DNA from 2 places in the Lacrimispora cavernae genome. Region 2 is predicted to be linked to the other one. Evidence: predicted binding sites of a transcription regulator. Region 2 holds the regulator's gene; the other holds the start of a gene.

Region 1 (3,164 bases), 180 kb from region 2:
TTTGAAGCGCGCTTCTGGTAACCTTAGTCGGATCCAGGATGCCTGCTTCTACCATGTCTACGTATTCTTCTTTATATGCATCAAAGCCGGTTCCTACCTTGGACTCTCTCACCTTGTTGATGATTACGCTTCCTTCCAGGCCTGCATTGGCTACAATGTGGTATAACGGAGATTCAAGAGCTTTTAAGATGATCTTTCCTCCGGTCTTCTCATCGCCTTCCAGACCCTTCACAACATCCTCAATCTGATTGATGGCATGAACGTAAGCAGAACCGCCGCCTGCGATAACGCCTTCCTCAACTGCTGCTCTTGCTGCGGATAAAGCATCTTCCATACGAAGCTTTGCTTCCTTCATCTCGGTTTCTGTTGCAGCACCTACACGGATCACTGCTACGCCGCCGGATAATTTTGCAAGTCTTTCCTGTAATTTTTCTCTGTCAAAATCAGAAGTAGTTTCTTCGATCTGGCCTTTGATCTGGCCAATTCTTGCAGCGATTGCTTCCTTATCGCCGCAGCCGTCCACGATTACGGTATTTTCCTTCTGAACCTTAATGGATTTTGCACGTCCTAAAAGGTCAAGGGTCGCATTCTTAAGCTCATATCCCAGTTCGTCGGAGATTACGGTACCGCCTGTTAAAACAGCGATATCCTGTAACATCTCTTTTCTTCTGTCTCCATAGCCTGGAGCCTTCACACCGATTACATTGAAGGTTCCTCTTAATTTATTAACGATTAAGGTTGTTAAAGCCTCGCCTTCCACATCTTCTGCGATGATAAGAAGTCTTGCGCCAGACTGAACTACCTGCTCTAATAAAGGAAGGATCTCCTGAATATTGGAAATCTTCTTATCGGTAATAAGAATGTATGGATCGTCTAAATTTGCTTCCATCTTTTCCATGTCGGTGCACATGTAAGCAGAAATATAACCTCTGTCAAACTGCATACCTTCAACCAGATCCAGCTCTGTCTTCATGGTCTTGGATTCTTCAATGGTAATAACGCCGTTGTTGGAAACCTTTTCCATAGCGTCAGCTACCATCTCGCCGACCTCATCATCTGCTGCGGAAATAGCTGCAACTCTTGCGATGGATGCCTTTCCCTTGATCGGCTCGCTCATCTTTGCAATTGCTTCTACTGCTGCTTCTGTTGCTTTTTTCATACCCTTTCTTAAAACGATAGGGTTAGCGCCTGCTGCTAAGTTCTTCATTCCTTCGTTGATCATAGCCTGAGCTAAAACGGTAGCTGTGGTAGTACCGTCACCGGCTACGTCATTGGTCTTTGTAGCAACTTCTTTTACAAGCTGAGCGCCCATATTCTCAAAAGCATCTTCCAGCTCGATTTCCTTTGCAATGGTAACGCCATCATTTGTGATTAGCGGTGAGCCAAAAGATTTATCCAGTACAACGTTTCTTCCCTTGGGCCCTAATGTTACACGTACAGTATCTGCTAACTGATTCACTCCAGATTCAAGTGCTTTTCTGGCATCTACGCCATATTTAATCTGCTTTGCCATGATTCATTCCTCCAGTTTTCTGTTAAAATAAAGATACGTATTATCTAAAATCTGACCTTATGACTAGCGATATCGCTTTCTTAATTATTCGATCACTGCTAATATGTCATTCTGCTTTACAATCACATATTTCTCGTTCTCTTCTCCGGTCTCTATTTCTGTTCCTGAATACTTGGAGAAGATTACTTTATCGCCCACTTTAACCTGCATGGTAACTTCCTTGCCGTCTACCAGACCGCCAGGACCCACTGCGATGACTTCCGCCTGCTGTGGCTTCTCTTTTGCCTGCCCCGGCAGAACAATACCGGACTTTGTTGTCTCCTCTGCAACCAATGGTTTTAACACAACTTTGTCAAATAATGGTACTAATTTCATTGCAATTCCTCCTCATAACTTTCTTCTAATTATTTCTTTCTTTGGCCTTCCGAAAGAAGTTTTATTTTATTCACATACTAAGTTATATCACTCATTATTAGCACTGTCAATAGTTGAGTGCTAACTTTATATATTTTTTACATTTTTACCATATTTGTGCGTTTTTTACCTTTACTTACATAGTTTATAGAAATTTTCTTATTATATACCTTTATTTTTTTCAATGAACGTATTACAATAACTAAGAGAATAAAGCGCCTTACAAGCGCACCATTATGCCCATAAAGCATAAGCCGTGAAAAGCAAGCGCCTTGCAGGCATACCTCTATGCTTAGAATACATGGACGGCAATAAGGAAAGGAGTGTTTCAAATGGCAAAAAATGGTAGTGGGTTTGGGAAATTTGTGGCATTGGCCACTGTGGCCGGCGTAATTGCTGCCGGTATCTCTTATTTAACGAAGTACAAATCCTTCCACAAAGAACTGGAGGAAAATTTCCATGATTTTGAGGACGAGGGAAATGACGACATTTCTAAAATTGACAGCACGATGAACCGCAACTATGTTTCTTTGCATGCCAATAAGGATGAATTTAAGGTCGCCGCTGATCATATGGCAGACGCTGCCAAGGATGCGGTGAGTGCGGCAAAAAACCTGGTAAAGGATGCGGCCAGCATTGTCTCTGATACGGCAAAGGAAGCGGCTTCTGCCGTTGCATATACCGCAAAAGACATGTTTGATAACGCAAAAGAACAGACCGATACGTTTTTAGATGACGAAGATACTACAGAGGATGGCGGCCTGGATTATGCTGCCGGAGCCGCAGACCATCTGGCAGATAAAGCCAGAGAAACAGCAGACTCTATAAAGGAAACAGCAGAAGTTGCTGCCGGTGCAGTAAAAGAAGCGGCACAGGATGGGTTTGATGCGGCAAAAGAAGCGGTACAGGATGGGTTTGATGCGGCAAAGGAAGCAGCACAGGATGGGTTTGATGCAGCAAAAGAAGCAGCACAATCCACTGGGGCGGCCCTTAAGGAACTAGCCGATGAAACTACTACCATTGTGGAAGAAGAAATGGATTGATCATAATCTGGAAGCAGAAATCAAGCATAGCCACTGGAAAGCATACGCTCTCCAGTGGCTTTTTTCACAGGTTATTTATCATACAAAAATTCTTCCGGCAGACTCACTTTAAAATCAACCGCCAGATCGCGGAAGTTCTGGGACGTGATGGTCTGAAGCTTATCCGGACGGATGGAAAGCACTTTAACAAGGAT
Region 2 (3,164 bases):
GGTTTACCGCCTTCCATAACGGCTACACAGCTATTTGTTGTACCTAAGTCAATACCAATGATCTTGCCCATAGTTTTTTCCTCCTATTTAATAAACAAAAATAAATGATTACCAATTTTATGTTTCCTGATGCCATATAACTAATTAGCCACCTGCACCATGGAATGCCTTACCACGGTGTCGCGGTAGGTATAACCCTTCTGGAGCTCCTGGGAGATTATATTCTCACCCAGTGATTCATCTTCAATATGCATTACCGCATTATGGAAATCAGGATCAAACGGCTTTCCTACTGCTTCAATCGGTTTTACACCGGCCTCTTCCAGGGTTTTCATAAGCTGTTTGTATATCATTTCCATTCCATCAGCAAAAGGAGCTTTTTTTTCCTCCTCTGAAATGGCTGCAAGGCCTCTTTCAAAATTATCAACTACCGGAAGGATGCGCTCAACAATATCCTTTGCTCCGATTTCAAACATGGCTGATTTTTCTTTTTCTGTTCTCTTGCGGTAATTATCAAATTCAGCCATGGACCGCTGCAGGCGGTCTGTCAGTTCCTCTATTTTTTCATCCCTTGGGTCTTTTTTCTCTTTCTTTTTTCCGAAAAGGCCCTTTTTCCCGGATTCTTCTTTGGAATCCTCTGCAGCCGTTTCTTCCTCCGGAACATTTTCCTGGGTTCCATTATCCCCGCAGGCTTCTGCGCCTTCTATTTCTTTTTCAGCGGAAACGGCATCCTCTGTATAAACAGTTTCGTCTGCCAGATTCTCATCTGTTTTCACATCTTCCATGCTCAATGCTCTACCCTTTACCTTTCATCTTTTTTCAAAATGGTATCCAGCTGCGTCATGAGATTGCGCAATGTGCTGAGTACCTTTTCATAATCCATCCGTTTCGGACCAATGATTCCAATGGTACCTCTTAAGCCTTCCCCCAGTTCATAGTTGGCGGTTACAATGCTGCAGTCCTTCATTGTCTTAACAGGAGCCTCATCGCCAATATATACCTGGATTCCGGATCCGCTCTCCGAACTGTTCACATCATCGATCAACCCCTGTAAAAGATCCTTCTGTTCCAGCGTACCGATAAGCTTACTGGCCCTTTCACCATCGCTTAACTCCGGATACTTGAAAATGTTCGTAGCACCGCTGGTATAAATCTGAAGGTCTTCATCATCCCCCCGGATGGCTGCGGCCACCTCGGTGAGAACCCGGTCCACCACATCACAGTGGGACCCTGCCTGAACTTTCATCCTGCTGATCACTTCAAGATTGATCTCCTCTATGGTCAGCCCGTTAAGGGCATTGTTAAGAAGAATGTTAAGATTCAGAAGTCCTTCGTCATCTAATTCCGTATGAATGGGTATCATGGTGTTCTTAATAATATTGCCTTCCACCACAATTACCAAAAGAAGCTTTTCATCATCAACCTTGGAAAGCTGAATGAACTTCAGTTTGTTCCGGTGGTACTGGGGTGCGCTGATCATTGCCGCGTAATTGGTGTTCTGTGCAAGAAGCTTTGCCATCTGCTTTAATAAGAGCTCTACCCTATCCACCCGCTTTAACATCATATCTTTGATTTCAGTGACTTCCTCTTCTTTTTCCTGCATGATCTGGTCCACATAAAAGCGGTAACCCCTGTCAGAAGGAATCCTTCCAGCGGAGGTATGGGGCTGAACAATATATCCCAGCTCCTCCAGATCAGACATCTCATTTCGGATGGTAGCAGAGCTTAAGTGCAAATCCGTATACTTTGATATGGTACGGGAACCTACCGGCTCTCCGGTCTCCAGATAAGTTTTGATGATGGCTTTTAATATAGTTACTTTTCGCTCATCCAACTGATCCCTGTCACTCAAACTGCCCCACTTCCTTTCTGAGTCTTTTTTTGTTAGCACTCAACGTTTGGGAGTGCTAACATCTTCTTTTCATAATATATTCTTTTTTTCTACTTTTGTCAATACATTCCTGTAAAATTTTTTGGTGAAGTTTTTGTGACCTGCTTGTACATTTTTCCTCAATTATCTATTAAATATTACAAAGCTATTGACATTTTTTTCTTGACATTTAACACTTTTGTAATATAATGGTAAATAAGACACCATAACAACACGATTAAGAGGCCGGTTAAAAGAAAAACTTCTTACAACCTTAAGCTTGTGAACAGCGTGCCCCGCTTTGCCGGGCGCCAGCTGGATATGCAAGCATATCCCCTTGATCCATTTGGAGGTAAATTATGAATAGTTTTTCAGGGAAAAAGAGTATCACAGGATTCCTGACACTTCTTTGTATCCTGCTGTTGTCTACAACTGCACTTGCAGCTGAGACTACGGGAAAAGACCAAACTGTGAATCAAGTACAGTCCGAAAGCGCTGGAACGGATCACCAAACCATACAAACCGAAACGGAAAGCCAGACGGCATCAGCCAGTACCGAGACGGTTTCTGGGGAAATCGGACCTGGCATTAAGAAAAAAGCGACCGAGCCGGAAAAACCGGAAGAGCCGGCAAAGCCGGTTTATGAAAAAGGAGAATCCCTGGGGCTCTTCTCCGCCACTGCATACTGTCCGAACAGCGAAAACTCCGGCAAACAGTGCCGGACCTATTCCGGAACAATTCCGCAGCCGCAGCATACCATATCCGCGGATATCACGATCCTTCCTCTTGGAACAAAGGTCATGATTGACGGCATCGTCTATACCGTTGAGGACATCGGAAGCAGCGTGAAAGGAAACAAAGTAGATATTTTCTTCGCAACCCGTACAGAAGCATTGAATTTTGGAAGACAAACAAAAGAATTATTTGCAGTCATTGAACGGTAGGAAATGCCATATGACACCGCAGAACAGCGAATCACTTCACTGTTCTGCGGCTTTTTTTTCGTCTTAACCTTGACAAATTTGGAAAAATGTGTAAAATGATTACTTGTACCTCATTTATTACAATTCTGTTACATATAATTATAAATATATTTAAAATATGTTACAGTTTGTAAGAAAGAAAGGAAGTATTTGTAATATGCAAAGAACAAAACGAATTCACTGGTTCTTAGGAACCTTACTAATGATGGCATTTTTCCTAATAAGTGCATGGAATACCCTGGCAGCCCAGACAGCAGGTATTATTGACAATGCAGACGAAAGCAGTGTCAGAGGCTGGGCCATTAACAACT

The links. The regulator HrcA, encoded in region 2, represses chaperone genes, less so after heat shock. The targets are predictions, from matches to a motif close to TGTTAGCACTCNNNNNNNNNGAGTGCTAACA.
Region 1: the regulator HrcA is predicted to act here: its motif matches at 1,984-2,014, upstream of ABFV83_RS12065 (co-chaperone GroES).

What each region holds. Positions count from the first base shown of each region.
Region 1 covers NZ_CP157940.1:2,547,241-2,550,404, forward strand. The annotation lists gene groL (chaperonin GroEL) at 1-1,513, opposite strand, end outside; gene ABFV83_RS12065 (co-chaperone GroES) at 1,598-1,888, opposite strand; gene ABFV83_RS12070 (hypothetical protein) at 2,260-2,970, shown strand; gene rhaD (rhamnulose-1-phosphate aldolase) at 3,042-3,164, opposite strand, start outside.
Region 2 covers NZ_CP157940.1:2,722,639-2,725,802, forward strand. The annotation lists gene dnaK (molecular chaperone DnaK) at 1-71, opposite strand, end outside; gene grpE (nucleotide exchange factor GrpE) at 141-785, opposite strand; gene hrcA (heat-inducible transcriptional repressor HrcA) at 803-1,852, opposite strand; gene ABFV83_RS12870 (3D domain-containing protein) at 2,230-2,814, shown strand; gene ABFV83_RS12875 (3D domain-containing protein) at 3,011-3,164, shown strand, end outside.